Parazoarcus communis: one gene and its partner. The protein of the gene in region 2 interacts with the protein of the main gene of each other region in a pairwise test. Links are inferred from orthologs where the notes say so. Each region holds a gene or a part of one and is shown on either strand. Other genes may lie near its edges.

The links.
Region 1: the proteins of CEW87_RS02465 (region 2) and CEW87_RS14290 interact in binary tests that used the Escherichia coli proteins (3 or more experiments, as listed by UniProt). The link is inferred for Parazoarcus communis from one-to-one orthologs.

The regions. Positions count from the first base shown.
Region 1 is NZ_CP022188.1:3,131,984-3,142,271, reverse strand. The notes cover bases 4,427-7,800. They hold CEW87_RS14290 (2-oxoglutarate dehydrogenase E1 component), read right to left. Parts: upstream 7,480-7,800; coding sequence 4,627-7,479; downstream 4,427-4,626. Other genes in these bases: gltA (citrate synthase), read right to left, coding at 7,639-7,800; odhB (2-oxoglutarate dehydrogenase complex dihydrolipoyllysine-residue succinyltransferase), read right to left, coding at 4,427-4,605. In the rest of the region: gspN (type II secretion system protein N), read left to right, coding at 1-620; cell division protein ZapE, read right to left, coding at 643-1,755; lpdA (dihydrolipoyl dehydrogenase), read right to left, coding at 1,897-3,321; more of odhB, read right to left, coding at 3,409-4,426; more of gltA, read right to left, coding at 7,801-8,934; CEW87_RS14280 (succinate dehydrogenase assembly factor 2), read right to left, coding at 8,998-9,234; CEW87_RS14275 (succinate dehydrogenase iron-sulfur subunit), read right to left, coding at 9,239-9,949; sdhA (succinate dehydrogenase flavoprotein subunit), read right to left, coding at 9,971-10,288. UniProt on the Escherichia coli protein: E1 component of the 2-oxoglutarate dehydrogenase (OGDH) complex which catalyzes the decarboxylation of 2-oxoglutarate, the first step in the conversion of 2-oxoglutarate to succinyl-CoA and CO(2).
Region 2 is NZ_CP022188.1:524,856-534,668, reverse strand. Bases 3,541-6,439 are described here. They hold CEW87_RS02465 (ABC-F family ATP-binding cassette domain-containing protein), read right to left. Parts: upstream 6,010-6,439; coding sequence 4,072-6,009; downstream 3,541-4,071. Other genes in these bases: CEW87_RS02460 (DUF2249 domain-containing protein), read left to right, coding at 6,379-6,439; CEW87_RS02470 (LysR family transcriptional regulator), read left to right, coding at 3,541-4,043. Outside these bases: CEW87_RS02490 (D-amino acid dehydrogenase), read right to left, coding at 1-463; CEW87_RS02485 (LysR family transcriptional regulator), read left to right, coding at 607-1,563; CEW87_RS02480 (HAD hydrolase-like protein), read right to left, coding at 1,560-1,814; CEW87_RS02475 (YbfB/YjiJ family MFS transporter), read right to left, coding at 1,888-3,096; more of CEW87_RS02470, read left to right, coding at 3,198-3,540; more of CEW87_RS02460, read left to right, coding at 6,440-6,717; CEW87_RS02455 (DUF3025 domain-containing protein), read right to left, coding at 6,739-7,566; CEW87_RS02450 (GNAT family N-acetyltransferase), read left to right, coding at 7,833-8,465; CEW87_RS02445 (c-type cytochrome), read left to right, coding at 8,598-9,017; CEW87_RS02440 (nitrous oxide reductase accessory protein NosL), read right to left, coding at 9,103-9,735; CEW87_RS02435 (hypothetical protein), read right to left, coding at 9,732-9,813. UniProt on the Escherichia coli protein: Genetic data indicate it may be involved in ribosome assembly or function.

The DNA of each region.
Region 1 (10,288 bases), 2.6 Mb from region 2 along the record:
CGCCCGCTGGCAGCCTGTGGCATGGGCAGGGCTACCTTGCGCAAGCAGGCGAAGGCAAACAACTCAAGCCCTGGCTCAAGCTCGGATGGCGTTTTGACCCACCTGCCCTGCTGCACGGTGAAGGCGCGTGGGACGTCGAGGCCGACGGGAAGTCAGCTGCACGAATCGTACTTGGCCTGGATGGCTGGCGAATGGAGGGGCTTGAAATCACCTTGCCGGCGCAGCCCCTGTTCAGGGCACTGGCCCACCCCGCCTTTCATTTTGGCTGGCGGGGGTGGCTGGAGGCAGACGGCAAGGGTCTCGAATGCGACTGGCAAAGCGTGTGCTCGGGCAATCTCGCACTGAGCTGGCGCGCAGCCAGCACCGACATCCTGCTCGAACCCCGTCTGGGTGACTACCGGGCCGAAGTCGACGCGGACGGCAGGTCGCTGAACCTGCAACTATCAAGCACAGCAGCCAGCCCGCTTCAGATCAGCGGCCGCATCGACCTGAGTGCGGGCCTGTCACCCGCGTTTGACCTGACTCTGGATGGCGAGCCGGCCATCATCGACCGCCTCGCCCCGCTCATCAACAACATCGCGCAACGCGAGGGCACACGCCTGCGGATCCGGTCACCGTAACGAACCCGCATGCATGTACGGCTTACTCCACCCGGTGCGGTTCCGCCAGGTAGTCGCGGGTCCGCATTTCCATCAGTCGACTGACGGTGCGCACGAACTCATGTGCGTTATGCCCTTCGGTATACAGGTCGTGAGCCTCGACCTCCGCGCTCATGATGAGCTTGACGCGATGATCGTAGAGCACATCGATCAGCCACGTCAGACGACGCGCCTCGGAGGCCTCCCCACCCCGCATCCTTGGCACGCCGGACAGCAGCAAGGTGTGATGCTCGCGGGCAATCTCGAGATAGTCGTTCTGCGACCGGTTGCCACGGCATAGCGTGGCGAAGTCGAACCAGATCACGCCGACTGCGCATCCAAGCACCGGCAGGCTGCGACCGATGACTTCGATCTCGCCCGGCACGACGTCTGTCGCTGCGAGTCGCTTGAAGTCGTCGCGCATCTTCTGATTCGCCGCCTCGTCAGCGGGCACCAGATAGATCTCGATCTTCTCCAGCGTGCGCAGGCGATAATCGGTGCCATGGTCGACTTCGATGACATCGAAGCGACGCTTCATCATCTCGATGGTGGGCAGGAAATTCACCCGCATCAGACCGTTCGGATAGAGCCCCTCGGGCGGGTAGTTCGAGGTCATGACGAAAATCACGCCGCGCGCGAACAAGGCGTCGAGCAAGCGGCCGAGGATCATTGCATCCGCGATGTCGGAAACGTGAAACTCGTCGAAACACAACAAGCGCGTCTGCCGGGCGATGCGGTCGGCAACCTTCTGCAACGGGTCTGCTTCCTGATTGTGATCCTTCAGGTCGTTCTGGACTTCCTGCATGAAGGCATGGAAGTGCACCCTGCGCTTGCGCTGATAGGGGACCGAGTCGTAGAAGCAATCCATCAGAAAACTCTTGCCACGCCCTACGCCGCCCCAGAAATACACGCTACGCGGCATGCGCGGACGTGCGAACACCTTGCGCAGAGCCGTGCGTCGTGCGGCCTTGAAGGTCACGAGCTCGGTGTAGAGCTGCTGCAGGCGCTGAACAGCCGCGCGTTGCGCCGGGTCGGATTTATATCCCCGCGCCTTGAGCTGCGCATCGTAGGCATCGAGCATGCCCCGTTCGGGAACATTGAGGGTACGGTGAGGCATTGAAATGACCGCTTAATGATTTACGAATGATCTGCACAATCATGCAGCCCGCGAAGCGGAATGCATGGGTAAAAAAGCACAAGGGGTGAAAAACAGGGACAGCGCCCCTGTTTCCCACCCCCTGCGTGCTTAAGCGACCGCTTAGAAGTGCAGCGGGCGCTTGTCGCAGGCGAGCGCTGCTTCATGCACCACTTCCGACATCGTCGGGTGGGCGTGGCAGATACGCGCCAGATCTTCGGAGCAGCCCGCAAACTCCATCGCCACGACCGCTTCGGAGATCAGCTCAGAAGCACCGGCACCGATGATATGTACACCGAGGATGCGGTCGGTGTTGGCGTCGGCCAGCATCTTGACGAAGCCCGTGGGCTCGCCCATGCCAAGCGCGCGGCCATTGGCGAGGAACGGGATCTTGCCGACCTTGTACGCGACGCCCGCAGCCTTGAGCTGCTGTTCGGTCTTGCCGACCCAGGCAATCTCCGGGCTGGTGTAGATGACCCAGGGCACGGTGTCGAAATTGCAGTGACCGGCCTGACCCGCCATCAGTTCGGCGACCATCACGGCTTCTTCCATTGCCTTGTGTGCCAGCATCGGGCCGCGCACCACATCGCCAACCGCCCATACGCCCGGCAGGTTGGTACGGCAGTGGTCATCGACTTCGATCATGCCGCGCTCGGTGATCTTCAGTTCCACTGCCTCGGCATTGAGGCCGTCGGTATTGGGCACACGACCGACAGACACGATCAGACGATCGGCTTCGAGCTTCTGATCCGCGCCGTCCTTGTCCTTGTAGGAAATGACGACGCCCTTCTTGCCAACCTTGACCTCACCGATCTGGACGCCGAAGTTGAACTTCAGGCCCTGCTTGGTGAAGACCTTGAGCGCTTCCTTGGCCACATCCTGGTCGGCTGCGGCAAGGAACTCGGGCATGGCTTCGAGCACCGTCACTTCGGCACCCACACGACGCCACACCGAACCCATTTCGAGACCGATCACGCCGGCGCCGATGACAGCCAGCTTCTTCGGCACAGCGTCGATATCGAGCGCGCCGACGTTGTCGCAGACGATCTTGTTATCCACCGGAACACCCGGGAGATGGCGCGGCGACGAACCGGTCGCAATGATGACCTGCTTGGCCACGACCAGCTCTTCGCCAACCATGACCTGCCAGCCTGCATCGGACTTGCCGACGAAGGAGCCGTGACCGTTGATCAGGGTGACCTTGTTCTTCTTGAACAGGCCCTTGATGCCGCCGGTGAGCTGATCGACGATGGTGCTCTTGCGGGCGACCATTTTCGTGACGTCGATCTTGGGCGTACCCACGTTGATGCCTTGTGCGGCAAAGCTGTGACCGGCTTCTTCGAACAGGTGCGAGGTGTGGAGCAGTGCCTTCGAGGGGATGCAGCCCACGTTCAGACAGGTACCGCCAAGACGCGGCTCGCCCTTGGGGTCGGCATAGGGGTTCGACTCGCAGCAGGCGGTCTTGAAACCCAGTTGAGCAGCGCGGATGGCCGCTACGTAACCGCCGGGACCACCGCCGATGACGAGTACATCGTATTCATGTGCCATGAAAATCTCCCTTGCAGAATCGAAAAGGGGCACACCCGCGCACGGCGAAAACGGCCGGTTCGAATGTGCCCCTGAAGCGTGTTGTTGTTATACGTCGAGGATCAGGCGGGCCGGATCTTCCATCGCTTCCTTCATCGCCACCAGGCCCAGAACGGCCTCGCGACCATCGATGATACGGTGGTCGTAGGACATGGCCAGGTAGTTGATCGGACGCACCACAACCTGACCGTTCTCGACCACGGCACGATCCTTGGTGGCGTGGATGCCGAGGATGGCGGACTGCGGCGGGTTGATGATCGGGGTCGACATCATCGAACCGAACACACCACCGTTGGAGATCGAGAACGTGCCACCGGTCAGCTCTTCAAGCGACAGCTTGCCGTCCTTGGCCTTCTGGCCGAACTCGGCAATTTTCTTCTCGATGTCGGCAACTGACATCGACTCGACGTTACGCAGGATCGGCACAACCAGGCCACGCGGCGAACCAACAGCGATACCGATGTCGATGTAGCCGTGATAGACGATGTCGTTGCCATCGACCGAAGCGTTCAGGATCGGGTACTTCTTCAGCGCAGCCACCGCGGCCTTGACGAAGAAGCCCATGAAGCCCAGACGCACGCCGTGCGCCTTTTCGAACTTCTCGCCGTACTGCTTGCGCAGGGCCATCACCGGCGCCATGTTCACTTCGTTGAACGTGGTCAGAATGGCATTCTCGTTCTTCGACTGCAGCAGGCGCTCGGCGATACGGGCACGCAGACGCGTCATCGGCACGCGCTCTTCGGCACGGTCGCCAGTCGCCACAACAGCCGGGGCGACTGCAGCCGCAGCGGCAGCCTTGGGCTGAGCACCAACGGCGTCTTCCTTGGTCACACGACCACCACGGCCGGTACCGGACACGTCGGCTGCAGACACACCCTTCTCGTCGAGGATCTTGCGTGCGGCCGGGCTCGCAGCGCCGGCAGCGCTCGAGGTCGCAGCGGCGGGCGGCGGCGTGACGGCCTGAACCGACGCGCTTGCGGCCGGCGCAGCGCCAGCCGATGCCTTGGCTTCAGTGTCGATCTGTGCAATCAGGTCACCAGAGGCAACGGTATCACCGTCACCCTTGATGATCTTGACCAGCACGCCGTCGGCAGGTGCCGGCGTTTCGAGCACGACCTTGTCGGTCTCGATATCGATCAGGTTTTCGTCACGCGAAACCGCTTCGCCTTCCTTCTTGTGCCAGGTCACCAGCGTGGCTTCGGAAACGGACTCGGACAGTTGAGGTACTTTGACTTCGATCAGCATGTGGTTTTCTCCCCTTTGTGCTTATACGTTGGGTGACTGAGGCGTGGCGTCGTGAATCGGGCCAAAGGCGTTCTCAATCACTTCTTTCTGTTGCTGGTTATGTTTGGCGTAGTAACCCACTGCAGGCGATGCGGCAGCCGGACGGCTGACCAGCAGCAGCTTGCGCTTGGTGCCGAGCACGTTGACCAGGTGCTGACGCGAGGCCAGCCAGTACCATGCACCCTGGTTACGCGGCTCTTCCTGAACCCACACCACTTCCTTGGCGTTCGGGAACTGATTGATCGCCTTGCCGAACTCTTCAGCCGGGAAGGGATACAACTGCTCCAGACGCACCAGTGCGGTATCGGTGATGTTGTGTTCGCGACGGTAGGCAAGCAGCTCGTAGTAGATCTTGCCCTGGCAGATCACCACACGCTTCACCTTCTTCGGCTCGAGCTTTTCGACTTCGGGAATCACGGTCTGGAAGTGGCCGGTGGCCAGTTCTTCCATCGAAGAGATCGCTTCCTTGTGACGCAGCAGCGATTTCGGCGTGATGATGATCAGCGGCTTGCGCAGTTTGCGAATCATCTGACGACGCAGCAGATGGAAGATCTGAGCCGGCGTGGTCGGAACGCAGACCTGCCAGTTGTTCTCGGCAGCCATGTTCATGAAGCGCTCGGGGCGTGCAGACGAGTGCTCCGGACCCTGACCTTCGTAACCGTGCGGCAACATCATCACCAGACCGCTCAGGCGGCCCCACTTGGCCTCACCCGAACTGATGAACTGGTCGATCACGACCTGCGCACCGTTCACGAAGTCGCCGAACTGAGCTTCCCAGACCACGAGCTCGTTGGGCTCGGCAGTGGAGTAGCCGTATTCGAAACCCAGCACAGCCTCTTCGGACAGTACGGAGTCGAAACACTGGAAGCCGGCCTGGCCTTCCTGGATATGAGCCAGCGGCGCATAGGTGCCTTCATCCCAGCGCTCGCGCAGCTGGTCGTGGAGCACCGCATGACGGTGGAAGAAGGTGCTGCGGCCGACGTCTTCACCGGAAATACGAACGGCGAAGCCCTGTGCCAGCAGACTGGCGTAAGCGAGGTTCTCGCCCATGCCCCAGTCCAGCGGCAACTCGCCACGGCCCATTGCTGCGCGATCCTGGATGATCTTCTTGACCCGCGATTGCAGGGTGAACTTTTCCGGAATCGCAGTCAGGCGCTCGGACAGGCGCTTGACTTCCTGCACCGGAATCGAGGTATCAGCCTCGTCGGTGTAGGGCTTCTTGAGATAAGGACTCCAATCCACCGAGAACTGACGGTTGTGACCGGACAGCACCGGGTTGTAGAGCAGCTCGCCCTTGTCCAGGTGTTCGCGGTACTCCGCGATCATCTTCTCCGGCTCTTCTGCCGCCAGCGTGCCTTCGGCGATCAGGCGATCAGCGTAGATCTTGCGCGTACCCGGGTGCTGCTGGATCTTGCGATACATCAGCGGCTGAGTGACCATCGGCTCGTCCTGCTCGTTGTGGCCGAGCTTGCGGTAGCACACGATGTCGATGACCACGTCCTTCTTGAACTCCTGACGGAACTCGAGCGCAAGCGCGGTCACGAAGGACACCGCCTCCGGATCATCGCCATTGACGTGGAAAATCGGGGCCTCGACCATCTTGAAGATGTCGGTGCAGTAAAGCGAAGAGCGGTAGTCGCGCGGATCGGACGTAGTGAAGCCGATCTGGTTGTTTACCACCAGGTGAACCGTACCGCCCGTGCCATAGCCGCGGGTCTGGGAGAAGTTCAGCATCTCCTGGTTGACGCCCTGGCCGGCCACGGCCGAGTCGCCATGCACCAGCACGGCCAGCACCTGGTTCTTGTCCTTGTCCTTGCGGCGCACCTGGCGCGCATAGACCGAACCGGCCACCACCGGATTGATGATCTCGAGGTGGGACGGGTTGAAGGCCAGCGTCAGGTGCATCGGGCCGCCCGGCGTCATGACGTCGCTCGAGAAACCCATGTGGTACTTCACGTCACCCGCGGTCAGGTCCGAAGCGGCCTTGCCCTCGAATTCCGAGAACAGCATCGACGGCGACTTGCCCAGGGTGTTGACCAGCACGTTCAGACGACCGCGGTGGGCCATGCCGATCACGGTCTCGGCTACACCAAGGCTGCCGGCAACGCGGATCAGTTCGTCCATTGCGACGATGGTGGATTCACCACCTTCGAGCGAGAAACGCTTCTGGCCGACGTACTTGGTATGCAGATAACGCTCGAGCGTCTCGGCAGCCGTCGTGCGCTCGAGGATACGGCGCTTGGTGTCGGCAGAGAACTTAGGCGTACCGCGCACGCTTTCCAGACGACTCTGGATCCAGCGTTTCTGGGCGATATCCGTGATGTACATGTACTCGGAGCCGATCGATCCGCAGTAGGTCTGGCGCACTGCTTCGAGGATCTCGCGCAGCGTGGCGCGCTCGGTCGAGAAGCCGTGGAAGGAGCCTACGTTGAAGCTGCGCGAAAGATCCGCTTCGGTAAAGCCGTAGAAGGACGGCTCAAGTTCGGCAATCTGCGGACGCTCTGTGCGCTTGAGCGGATCGAGGTTCGCCCAGCGGTTGCCGAGGAAGCGGTAGGCGTTGATCAGCTGCAGCACTGCTACCTGCAGTTTGTCCTCGCCGCCTTCGGACATGACCGTGCGCACGGGGCCACGCTTGGCCATCTGTTCGAACGCGGCGATGATCGGTCCATGCGCAACGTCGCGCACTGCGGCACCGGCCTGCGCCTGGAGCTTGTCGAAATAGTCGCGCCACGTATCCGACACGGATGCCGGATCAGCCAGATAATTCTCGTAGAGTTCTTCAATGAACGGCGCGTTTGAGCCGAACAAATGAGATGTATTTTGAAGCTGCTTCATGATGAAAGCCACCTGTTGTGTTCTGAGACCCTGCTTTCTGAAATTGGGGTGAACCAGACCGAAAGCGCCGCACGATGAAAAAACGGGACGGCCGCATGCGAAGCGACCATCCCGTAGCGGCTAGCGCCGATCCCGTCTCCCTCCCCTCTCCATCGTCTCTTACGGACGCTGACCGATCGGCGTTACGTCGCGGCGTGCCGCGCCAACATACAGCTGGCGAGGACGGCCGATCTTGTACTCCGGGTCGGTGATCATTTCTTCCCACTGGGTGATCCAGCCCACCGTGCGCGCAAGCGCGAAGATGCAGGTGAACATTGAGGTCGGGATGCCCAGTGCCTTCTGCACGATGCCCGAGTAGAAGTCCACGTTCGGGTAGAGCTTCTTCTCGACGAAGTACGGATCTTCCAGTGCGATCTTTTCGAGCTGCATGGCCAGCTTGAACAGGCGGTCGTTCTCGAGGCCGAGTTCCTTCAGCACTTCGTTGCACACCTTGCGCATCAGCGTGGCGCGCGGATCGAAGTTCTTGTACACACGGTGACCGAAGCCCATCAGCTTGAAGCTGTCGTTCTTGTCCTTGGCGCGTGCGATGTACTCATCAACGCGCGAGACGTCGCCGATTTCTTCCAGCATGTTGAGGCAGGCTTCGTTCGCACCGCCGTGTGCCGGGCCCCACAGGCAGGCAATACCTGCCGAGATGCACGCAAACGGGTTGGCACCGGACGAGCCGGCCAGACGCACGGTCGAGGTCGAAGCGTTCTGCTCGTGATCGGCGTGCAGCGTGAAGATCACGTCGAGCGCACGCACCAGCACCGGGTTCGGCTTGTACTCTTCGCACGGGGTACCGAACATCATGTGCATGAAGTTCGCCGTGTAGCTGAGGTCGTTACGCGGGTACATGAACGGCTGCCCGGTGTTGTACTTGTACGCCATGGCGACGATGGTCGGCAGCTTGGCGATCAGGCGGTTGATCGACACGTTGCGGTGCTCGACGTCCGAGAAGTCCATCGCGTCGTGGTAGAACGCAGACAGCGCGCCAACCACGCCGACCATGATGGCCATCGGGTGGGCATCACGGCGGAAGCCGTTGAAGAAGCGGGTCAGCTGATCGTGAACCATGGTGTGGTTCTTGATCGTGGTTTCGAACTCCGTCTTCTGCGCGGCGTTCGGAAGCTCACCATTCTTGAGCAGATAAGCTACCTCAAGAAAGTTGCACTCGTCCGCCAACTGCTCGATCGGGTAGCCGCGGTACAGCAGTTCGCCCTTGTCACCGTCGATGAAGGTGATCTTGGACTTGCAGCTCGCGGTGGAGAGGAAACCGGAGTCGTAGGTAAACAGGCCGGTTTTTGCGCCCAGCGTGCGAATGTCGATAACGTCCTGACCATGGGTCCCGGTCATCACCGAAAAATCGACAGTCTTGCCATCGACGGTTAGGGTTGCAGTGCGTTCAGTGCTCATAGTTCGTCCCTTTTCCTTGCCCGTTTAACTTCCAACTCCCTTATTCATCCCCGACCGGTGTCGTCATCGCTGACTGAGCAACCCGATCATCTCTTTCCAGCGTTCCACTTCGCATGGCTTGCTACCATTGACCATCCCCCAGATATCATAGTCGTCAGCTCGCAACAGATCTTCCAGATCGGCCAGCTGATCATCCGAGAGCTGATCAAAATCCCGCTCCAGGAAGCGCGTGAACACAAGGTCCAGCTCCAGCAGTGCCCTGCGGCACTGCCAGCGCACACGCCCCCTGTTGATCGTCAGCGCATCAGACCGCACGGCGAACCATCATGTCCTTGATCTTGCCGATGGCCTTCGTCGGATTCAGATTCTTGGGACATACGTCGACGCAGTTCATGATGCTGTGGCAACGGAACAACCGGTACGGATCTTCCAGGTTGTCGAGTCGCGCATTGGCGTCTTGGTCCCGCGTGTCTGCCAGGAAGCGGTAGGCAGCCAGCAGGCCGGCCGGACCAACAAACTTGTCCGGGTTCCACCAGAACGACGGGCACGACGTCGAGCAACAGGCACACAGAATGCACTCGTACAGGCCATTGAGCTCTTCGCGCTCTTCCGGCGTCTGCAGGCGTTCGCGCTCCGGCGTCGGCTCGTTGTTCACCAGGTAGGGCTTGATCGAGTGGTACTGCTTGAAGAACTGGGTCATGTCCACGATCAGATCGCGGATGACCGGCAGACCCGGCAGCGGGCGCAGCGTGATCGGCTGCTGCAGGCTGTCGACGTCGGTCAGGCAGGCCAGCCCGTTCTTGCCGTTGATGTTCATCGCGTCGGAACCGCACACGCCTTCGCGGCAGGAACGACGGAAAGACATCGAATCGTCCTTCGCGCGCAGACGCACCAGCGCGTCGAGCAGCTTCTTGTCAGACGGCTCGAGCTCTACGGTGATGTCCTGCATGTAGGGCTTTTCGTCACGATCCGGATCGTACCGATAGATCTTGAATGAAACGCTACGTTTGCTCATATCGAATATTCTCCCGAGCCGTTAGTAGGTACGCTTGGCAAGCTCAATCGCCTTGACGTCGTCCGACATCGGCTTGAGGTTCACCGGCTTGTAGTCGAGACGATTGCCTTCGCTGTACCACAGCGTGTGCTTCAGCCAGTTCTCGTCGTCACGACCGTTGGGGTTCTCTGCCGTATCCGGAGCATCGTCACGGACGTGCGCACCACGCGATTCCTTGCGCGCTTCGGCCGACACGATGGTTGCGCGGGCAACTTCGATCAGGTTGTCGAGTTCCAGTGCTTCCATGCGGGCGATGTTCCACACCTTGGACTTGTCTGCAATTTCGGTCCGCTTGGCGCG
Region 2 (9,813 bases):
CCAGCAGGCGGCGCGCGGCGGCGAAGCTGGCCGGGTCACGGTGGAGCACCAGCTTGCCGTTGCGACGCCAGGCGAAGTCGAAGTCTGGCGTCTTGCGCAGGTCATCCATCAGGCGTCTGCTGTAGAGCGAAAGTGGCAGCAGACTGGCGATCGAGGCGGCCTGATCGCGGCCGTTGCATGCACGCAGGAACTGCGCGATCCATGCCCATTGCCGGCTGTCGAAAGCGGGCTTGAAGCGTATTGGGGCGTCGCTGCGCAGCATCCACCCGGGGATCTTCGCCAGCACACCCGGTTCGGCGAGCGGGGCGACGTAGCGGTAGGAAAGCTGGCCACCGTTGGCATGGCTTGCACCCTGGCCGACGCGCTCGCATGCATCGACCACGGTGACCTGATGTCCGTCTGCGCGCAGAAACCATGCGCTGGCCAGGCCGACGATGCCGCAGCCTACGATTGTGATATCCATGTCCTCATGCTCATGTGTGTGCAGCATCGCCGCGATTTCACATTGCCGGGATGTTCATCCCGAATCCGCTTGTGAATGTACGTCTTGCAGGACGCGAGACGATTGCGGATGATTGTGTATCCCATGTCTTTGGAGCATAGGTCGTGCGCTTGCGACATATCGAAGTGTTCCGGGCGGTCATGCTCAGCGGCTCGGTCAGCGGCGCGGCGCGCATGCTGCACGTGTCGCAACCCGTCGTGTCGCGCGTGCTTCGGCATGCCGAGGCAACGCTCGGGTTCGCGCTTTTCGAGCGCGCAGGTGGACGCCTCTCGCCTGCGCCCGAGGCCGAGGCGCTGCTGGTTCAGGTCAAGCGTGCCTATGCCGAAATCGAACGCATCGACACACTGGCTGCCAATCTTCGGCGCGGTGCGTCGGGCCTGTTGCGCGTGGCGGCAACCCCTTCGCTGGCCTCACAGCTGCTGCCCGATACCCTGTGTGCCTTGAGTGCGCATCACCCCGACGTGCAGTGCGATCTGTGGGCGATCCATACCCGCGATATCGAGGAGCATCTGCTGGCGCTCGAGATCGACGCCGGCATCGCGCTCGAGCCGCCGGCGCATGTCGCAATCAGCGCATCGGTGCTGTGCGAAACTGAAATCATGCTGGCGGTGCCGCGGGCCTGGCTGGAGGGCCCGCGCGCGGCAGATGGCTTTCTGTGGTTGCAGTCGCGACCCTGCGTCACGCTCTCGGATGCGACGCCGCTGGGCGAAGCCCTGTCAGCGCTGCTCGATGCTGCCGGCTGGCAGGTGCGGGAGGCGTTTCGCGTCCAGACCTACGTGCTTGCCGGCGCGCTGGTGGAAAAGGGCCTGGCCTATGCCTTTGTCGATGGATTCACGGCCGCCACGCAGGACCCGGCGCGCGTGCGCCTGGTCCGGCTCTCGCCCACCGTCCCGGTCCAGCTCAGGCTCATGCGGGCGGCGAGTGCGGCGCCTTCGGTCCTGCTTGGGAGTTTTGGTCAGATGCTGGGTGTTGCGGCCACGACGCAGCTCGAGCAGCTTGCCGCGAGCATGAAGCAGCCTGCGCTGGATCTTCGTGGCCGTGCCAGCGATCAGGGCGACTAGGCTTCGAGCGCTGCGGCCAGTTCGAGCAGGCTGGCGCAGGAGACATCCACTGTCGTGCCCGCGGTCGTCTCGCCCATGCCCGGCCCGTATTCGTCCGGGCGCGCGATGAAGGCGGTTCGCAAGCCCGCTGCGGCAGCGGCTGCGAGGTCTGACGTGTGGGCTGCCACCATCATCGTTTCGCCCGGTTCGAGGTCGAAGGCCCCGGCCGCGGCAAGGTAGACGACCGGCTTGGGCTTGTAGTCGCGCGCCAGTCGACCAGTGTGCCGAAGACGTCGAAGATGAGTGCCTTGACCTGATGCATGAAGCCTCCCGGGGAAAATACGGTCAGGTCTGTGCGTAGCGCGCTACATCGAGTGCGGCGGCAGCGTCGCGCTTTTCGACGACCTTGAGAATCATCAGCAGTGCCGTGCCGACGAGCATCACCGCTGCAGCCATGTAGAGGCCGGCGTTGTAGCTGCCGAGTTGCGTCGCGAGCCATCCGGTTGCGGCGGGTCCGATGATCTGTGCCACGCCGTAGGATAGTGTCATCTTGCCCATCATCTTGGCGGGGCGCGTCGGATAGTAGCGGCCGGCCATGGTCAGCACCAGGCTGACCATGCCGATGAAGGTGCCGCCGAACAGCAGCGCGCCGAAGACGGTGGCAACGAGCCCGCCGACCACGACCGGGAGCAGGATGCCGACGATCTGCAGCACGGCAGCCAGAATCAGCGCATTGAGATCGCCCGTGCGACGGGCGATCAGGTCCCAGTTGAAGCAGGCCGGTGTTGCCGCGATGCCGATGGCCATGAATACCAGCGTACCCTGGCCTCCGAGGCCGGGGAGTCGATCGACGATGGCGACGATGAAGGTGGCGCTGACCACGTAGCCCACGCCGGCGCAGAAATAGGCTGCCATGAAGATGCGCATGAAGAGTGCGCTGGGGGGCTTGTCCACCAGTTTTTGACCGGTTTTGGTGAGGCCGCTGCTATCCGGCGGCGGCAACCAGCGCAGCGCCGGGTACAGCAACAGACAGCCGATGACGGTAAAGGCGAACCATTGCTCGCGCCAGTCGAGCCATTGGCTCATCAGGGCCACTGCAAGCGCGCAGCCGGCGATGCCAATGCCGATGCCGGCGAAGTGGATGCCGAGTTCGCTGCGATGATTGTGGCGGATCAGCCAGTTAAGGATGAGGCCGGTGCCAAGCAGCATGCCTGCTGCACTGCTCAGCCCGGCAAAGAAGCGCGACACAGCCCACACCGTGACATCGGTGCTCATTCCCATCAGTGCCGTACTGACAATCGCGACCACCATGCCGACGCGGTACAGCTTGTCCTTGAGCACCAGGTCGCTGATCAGCGAGGCGATGATCGCGCCACTCAGGTAGCCGGCATAGTTGATGGCCGCGAGCCAGCCAGCCTCGGCAATGCCGAGTCCGGCCTGTTGCTGCATCAGCGGCAGTAGCGGCGTATAGGAAAAGCGGGCAACCCCCAGTACGAGAATGAGGCTGAAAATGCCGGCGCTGAGTACTTGGAGGCGTTGTCTCTGATCGCTCACGGTATGCATCCATGGTTCTTTGTGGCGTAACCATAAACAGCGTAATCTATCTGCGCAAATGATTTGTTTAGAACTGAGTGTTCTGTATTGGAGATATTGGCATGGAGCTCGTGGCGCTACGCACGTTTCAGGCGGTGGTCGAAGAGGGCGGAATTCTGGCCGCCTCACGCAAGCTAAACACCGTGCAGTCCAACGTCACCAACCGCATTCAGCGTCTGGAACAGGAGCTTGGTGCGGAGTTGTTCTTTCGCAAGGGGCGCGGCATGGAGCTGGCGCCATCGGGGCGGGTGTTGCTCGATTACGCACGCCAGATGCTTCAGCTCGAACGCCAGACCAGCGCCGCCGTGCGTCTGGTGGGGGAGAGCACCGGCGAACTGCGCGTCGGTTCGATGGAGACCTTTGCCGCCCTGCACCTGCCGTCCGCGCTGAGAGCGGTGCGGGCAGCCCACCCGGGGCTTGAACTAAGGGTGCAGACGCAGACCAGTGCGGCACTGACCGAAATGGTGGTCGACCACAAACTTGATTGCGCCTTTGTTGCGGGGCCGGTCATGCATGCCGACCTACACTTCGACGAAGTGGTGGTGGAAGAGCTGGTGCAGGTCAGTGCGTCCGGCACCAACCCGGTCAGCCAGCCGCTGATCATCTTTCGCGAGGGCTGTGCCTACCGGACGCGTGCGCTCTCGTGGCAGCGTGCATCCGGCAGTGCGATGGCGGATGCGATGGAGTTCGGCACGCTGGAGGGCATCCTCGGCTGTGTTGCAGTCGGCCTGGGGTGGACGCTGATGCCGCGACGAGTCGTTGAGCAGTCGGCGCATTTCCCGGACCTGGTGATCGAGACCCTGCCCGAGGAGTTCGCGCACGTGCCCACCGGCATGATCCGTCTGCGCTCGGCGGCACCGATGGCCGCGATCGAAACGCTTTCGAATGCAGTGCGCGCGGCAAGCTGAGTCGTTTGCCGCGCGCGTCGCCGAAAACTCAGGAGGCTTCTTCGATCCGGGTGGAAAGGTCGAGCCAGATTTCCTCCTGGGCGTCGAGCTCTTCGGTCAGCTTCTGCACCTCGATACCGATCTCGCCGATTTCCTGGGGCGGTAGCGGCGCAGCCAGGCGTGCTTCAAGCGCATGCTTCTTCGTCTGCAGTTCGAGAATGTGCTGTTCGACCTTGCCCAGATCGCGCCTGAGCACCTTGACCGCCTCCGGGCTTGGCTTAGCGGCCGCCTTGACCGGCGCTGCGACCGGCGCGGCTTCTTTCGCCGGGGTCTTCAGCGACTCCTTCAGTGCTTCGCGGGCGCGCTTGGCTTCGTCGAGCAGGTAGCGCTGATAGTCGTCGAGGTCGCCGTCGAAGGGCTCGATGCCGCCGTGCGAGACCAGCCAGAATTCGTCACATACCGAGCGCAGCAGCGAGCGGTCGTGGCTGACCAGCATCACCGTGCCTTCGAACTCGTTGAGCGCCATTGCCAGCGCCTCGCGGGTGGCGAGGTCGAGGTGGTTGGTCGGCTCGTCGAGCAGCAGCAGGTTGGGGCGCTGCCACACCAGCATGCACAGCACCAGGCGGGCCTTCTCGCCACCGCTCATGGTGCCGACGGCCTGCTTGACCATGTCGCCGCTGAAGTTGAAGGTGCCGAGGAAGTTGCGCAGATCCTGCTCGCGCCCACTCTGGCCGGCAGGCAAGCCTTCGCGGGCCATGCGCACCATGTGTTCGAGCGGATTGTCCTGCGGACGCAGCACGTCGAGTTCCTGCTGCGCAAAGTAGCCGATGTTGAGGCCCTTGCCTTCGGTGATCTCGCCGGCGGTGGCCTTGAGCGCGCGGGCAACGGTCTTGACCACGGTCGACTTGCCCTGACCGTTGGCGCCGAGAATGCCGATGCGCTGGCCCGCCATCACCGACTTGCTGACATTGCGCACGATGGTGGTGGGCGGTGTGCCGGCCGGTGCGTCCTCGGGGGGCGGGTAGCCGAAGCAGGCGTGCTCCATGGTCAGCATCGGGTTGGGCAGGCTGACCGGCTCCTTGAACTCGAAGGTGAAGTCGGCGCTGGCCAGCACCGGTGCCAGGCGCTCCATGCGGTCGAGCGCCTTGACCCGGCTCTGTGCCTGCTTGGCCTTGCTCGCCTTGGCCTTGAAGCGCTGGATGAACTTCTGCAGGTGGGCGATCTTGTCCTGCTGCTTGGCGTAGGCGTTCTGCTGCAGCTCCATCTGCTGCGCGCGGGTGTCTTCGAAGGTGCTGTAGTTGCCGCCGTAGCGCGTGAGCTTGCTGTTGTCGATGTGCAGCGTGACGTTGGTGATCGCGTCCAGAAACTCGCGGTCATGGCTGATCACCACCAGGGTGCCGTCATAGCGCTTGAGCCAGGATTCGAGCCACACCAGCGCGTCGAGGTCGAGGTGGTTGGTCGGTTCGTCGAGCAGCAGCAGGTCGGACGGGCACATCAGCGCGCGTGCCAGCTGCAGGCGCATGCGCCAGCCGCCGGAGAAGCTGTTGACCGGATTGCACAGTTCGGTGGTCTTGAAGCCGAGGCCGAGGATCAGCGCCTGCGCGCGGGCCTGGGCGTCATGCGCGCCGGCGTCATGCAGGGCCATGTAGGCATAGGCCATGCGTTCGCCATCGTCCCCCGCTTCTGCAGCGGTCACTTCCTTCTGCGCAGCGAGCAGGGCGACGTCGCCCTCGATGACGAAGTCGGTGGCGGACTGGTCGGTTTCGGGCATGTCCTGCGCCACCTGCGCCATGCGCCAGTGTGCGGGAATGCTGAAGTCGCCCGAGTCTTCGTGCAGGGTGCCGTTGAGCAGCGCGAACAGGGTGGACTTGCCGGCGCCGTTGCGCCCGACCAGGCCGACCTTCTCGCCCGGGTTCAGGGTGACGGATGCATTGTCGAGCAGCACCTTGGCACTGCGGCGCAGGGTGACGCTCTTGAGGGTGATCATGCTGGTGAAACTCCGGTGGGTGGCCTGTTGGCAGCACGGTGCCGCGAGGCCGGTAAATCGATGTATTGCAGTAGTTCCGGGGGTGGCGGTCGGGTGCGGCCATGACGGCGACACCCGGTCGCGGAAGTTAGCCGTGGCGACCGTATCCCGGCGCTATCAGCCTGTCGGAAGTATTTCGTCCGTGTGCGTTGGGCCGAAGTATAAAGCAGTCGATCGGCGATGTCGGACGCAACGGCGCAGAAGTGGTGGACGAACCGGTCCCGGGACGTGGGTCGTTTCTTGTTTTTCCTCAAGGATTGTTGTCGCAGGCATGGGCACGATGTGGGTCGATGCGTTGCCGGCCGCAAGGAAAGTCCGGACCAGATCCTGATGGAAGAGACCACGATGTTCGATACTGCTGTTCATTCATTTGATGCGCGTGGCGTTGCCAAGCGTTTTCGTCATGCCGCCATTTTCGGCGCACTCGAGGCTTTGTCCGACGGTGAAACCATGCGCTTCGTGAACGACCATGACCCCCTGCCTTTGCTCGATCAGATCCAGCAGCGCTATGGCCGTCAGGTGGGGATTAGCTACGTGGCGCGTGAGCCGGGCAACATCGTCATCGATTTCAGTGTTCAGGTGAGTGAAGCCGCAGCGGGCGCTGCGGCCGCGGGCACGGCTGCCGGCAGCTGCGGTGGCGGCAACGGCTGCGGCTGCTCGGGCGGCTGAATCGCCATCGGGTGACTCGCCTCAGGTCGAGTCGCCCTGGTGTGTTCGTCGCGGTCGGAACTGGCGGGTGTCGCGATAGTAGTCGCGGCATTCGCTGTCCGGCGTGAGGCCAGGGATGCCCAGCAGTGGCAGCGGCAATAGCGCACGCGGCGTGAGGACGGTGGCCGGGTCTGACACATGGGCCGCGAGCCAGGCGTCGCACTCGGCCTGCGCCACGGGAGGCGGCAGCGCCAGCCACTCGGGGCCGACGACGCGGTAGATGGCCTTGGCGCACAGCCCGAAGAAGGGGTGTCGAAGCTGGTCCCAGATGCCATGGCCGATGACGAGAAAGCGGGTGCTCGCCATCAGCTGCGCCCGCTTCGCCCAGAAGGCTTCTTCCCACGCATGGGCAGCGAGCAGGGCTGAAATCTCTGGGCTGGATGACACCACCACGATGCCGCATTCGTCGAGCTGTGTAAGGGTGTCACGCATCGGTCCGCGCCCGCTCAGGCCGGCGTCGATACGTGCCTGTATTTCCCTGACATGAAGGGCGTTGAAGCAGGCTTTCGTCCGCGGCCATGCACACCATGCCAGTGCGTTGAAAAAGTCGTGCCAGTCACTGGGCCGGGTCGGTACCTCGCCGGTATCGAACACATGCGCCTCGTAGCCGGGCAGCACGGCTGGCGGCGATACGAAACGGATGGGCTTGCCGCCGGCGCTGCGTGTGTGTGGGGCAGTGTGCTGCAGCAACTCGTCGAGCGCGCCAACATCGGGCAGCATGGTGCTGGAACAGCGTTCGAGCAGTCCGGCAATCGGTTCGTACAGGGTGCGTCCGGCAAGGGCAGCGGGCGCTTCGCAGTCGGGAGTCATGCCTGATTCCGGCGTCGGTGAATCGGTGCGGAGCCGGTGACCGGCTGCGCTTGAAAAGGCCGCAAGGATAGCAGCAGCGGTGGACTCGGGACCCTGGTCGAGGTGTTGTCATGCTCTTGTAATGATGACGCAACCTTGAGGCGCGATGCTTGGGTAGAGCATTCAAGCGTCAGCACCGGATTCATCCTTCCAGGCGAAAGCCGCGCTTTGCGTCGGGATGGGGGCCGACAAGCTGTCCGCTCAGACCAATCCGGTGGTTTGCGCCCATGTCGATCGAGTTGCCCTTCCAGCCCCGCCTGCCTGCCTTGCCCATTTTCGTCGCCCCCGACGCGGGGTCGTGCTGCGTGTCAGGCGACATCGCCCGGCACGATCTAAAAGAAATCTGGACGGCCCGCGATGGCAGCCAGTTGTTGCTGCGTCCGGTATGTCCGGACGATATCGCCAGATCGCGCTCCTTTCTGCGCGGCCTGTCATACGGCGCACGCTATTTCCGCTTCGGGCGTGGGGACTTCCAGTTCGCAGAGGCAGAGTTGCAGGGGCTGTGCAACCCGGATCCACATGAATGCACGGAATTCATCGTGCTTGCGCAGCCTCGCGATGAGGCGGTGGAGATTGCTGCCGCCCGCTACTGTCTCGAGCCCGACGGCATGACTTGCGAGTTTGCCGTCGTGGTGACCGACGCCTGGCAGGGCGCCGGGGTCGGCCGCCGGCTGATGACTGCGCTGATCCGGCACGCCAGCGGCCGGGGGATGAGAACGATGTACGGGCAGATTCTGGCCACCAATGTCCGCATGCTCGAATTCGCCGCCAGTCTGGGTTTCGGGATCGAAGCCAGCGGCCACGGGCCTGCGGTGCGAATGGTGCGCCGGTCTTTTCCTGCGGGTGCAGTGAAGGCGTGATTCGTTTCCCGAAAATCAGGAATTGATTGCAGTCAATCCAATCTGGAGGCGTGTTCGCTAGCATGGAGTCATTGCCGGTAATGATGGCATGAACCCGGCGCTTTAACCCCCAGGAATTGACGGAGAAAACAGATGAACAAAAACACATTGATCATGGCTGCAGCCCTTTCGGCGTTGCTCGCCGCATGTGGCGGACAGGATTCCGGCTCTGCGGGCAGCACGGCAGCACCGGCTGCTCCCGCGCCCGCACCGGTTGCGGCAGCACCCGAGCCGGCGCCGGCCCCCGCTGCCCCGGTGAATGCTGCAGGTGAGAGTGTGTACAAGAAGACCTGTGCCTTGTGCCATGCGGCCGGAGTGGCGGGTGCGCCGATGCCGGGCAACAAGGACGAGTGGGCGCCCCGAATTGCGCAGGGTATCGACACCCTTCACAAGCATGCACTTGAGGGCTTCACCGGTGAGAAAGGCATGATGCCGGCTCGCGGTGGTGCTGCAACGCTCAAGGACGAAGAGGTGATGGCGGCTGTGGATTACATGGTCGGCAAATCGCAGTAAGCGCTTGCGGCACTTTGTCGCGACACGAGAATGAAAATGGAGGCCCTGGTGGCCTCCATTTTTTTGCCGCTGCAGTTTGTGACTCCTAGCGCAAATGCGATGCGTGGCTGGCGTCGCGCAGGCGGGCGAGGGCGTCGGCGTCGATGTCTCCGAGCTTCACGATGCGGCCACCGCGTGCTGCGACAAAATCGGCTGCCTCGGCGGTGCTGTCGAATGCGGGCAGGTCCGGGCCGCGCATCGGCCCGCGGGCAGAGGAGCCAAGCACGAAGCTGGCTTGGGCGGCGTCGAGCCAGCGCCCGCTGCGATGGTCAACCACATAGCGCTTCGCAATATCGGGGGCACTGTGTTCTGGGTCGAAGCGCCCGGGTTCCTGCAGAAAGATCAGCAGATCCACCGGCGAGTCAAAGAAGTGTGCCGAACCGTCCTCGAAGATGACTTGCGCCACCCAGTTAGGAAAGCGTGCGGGATACATGCCGCACACCGGGCAGCGCGCATCCGCAGGGGCCGGACGGGCGTCGTACTTGCCCAGGCCCGAGGTCGGGCTCCACGGATAGGCGGCGGATGCGCGCGACGGCGGCACGATACAGATGTCGTCAGCCGCAGGCGAAAACTCGACGCCGGGCCGCATGGCGTACTGCCACGACAGCGCGGTTGCGGTCGCAATGCACAGGGCGGCGCTGCCCAGCAGCAGCCTGCGCAGTGTGCCGCCGCTGTTCATGGCAGCGGGAAGTCCAGTTGCGGGTCGCGCAGCAGGGCTTCGATCACGGCAGACAGGTTGTCTGCAGGGGATGCGTCG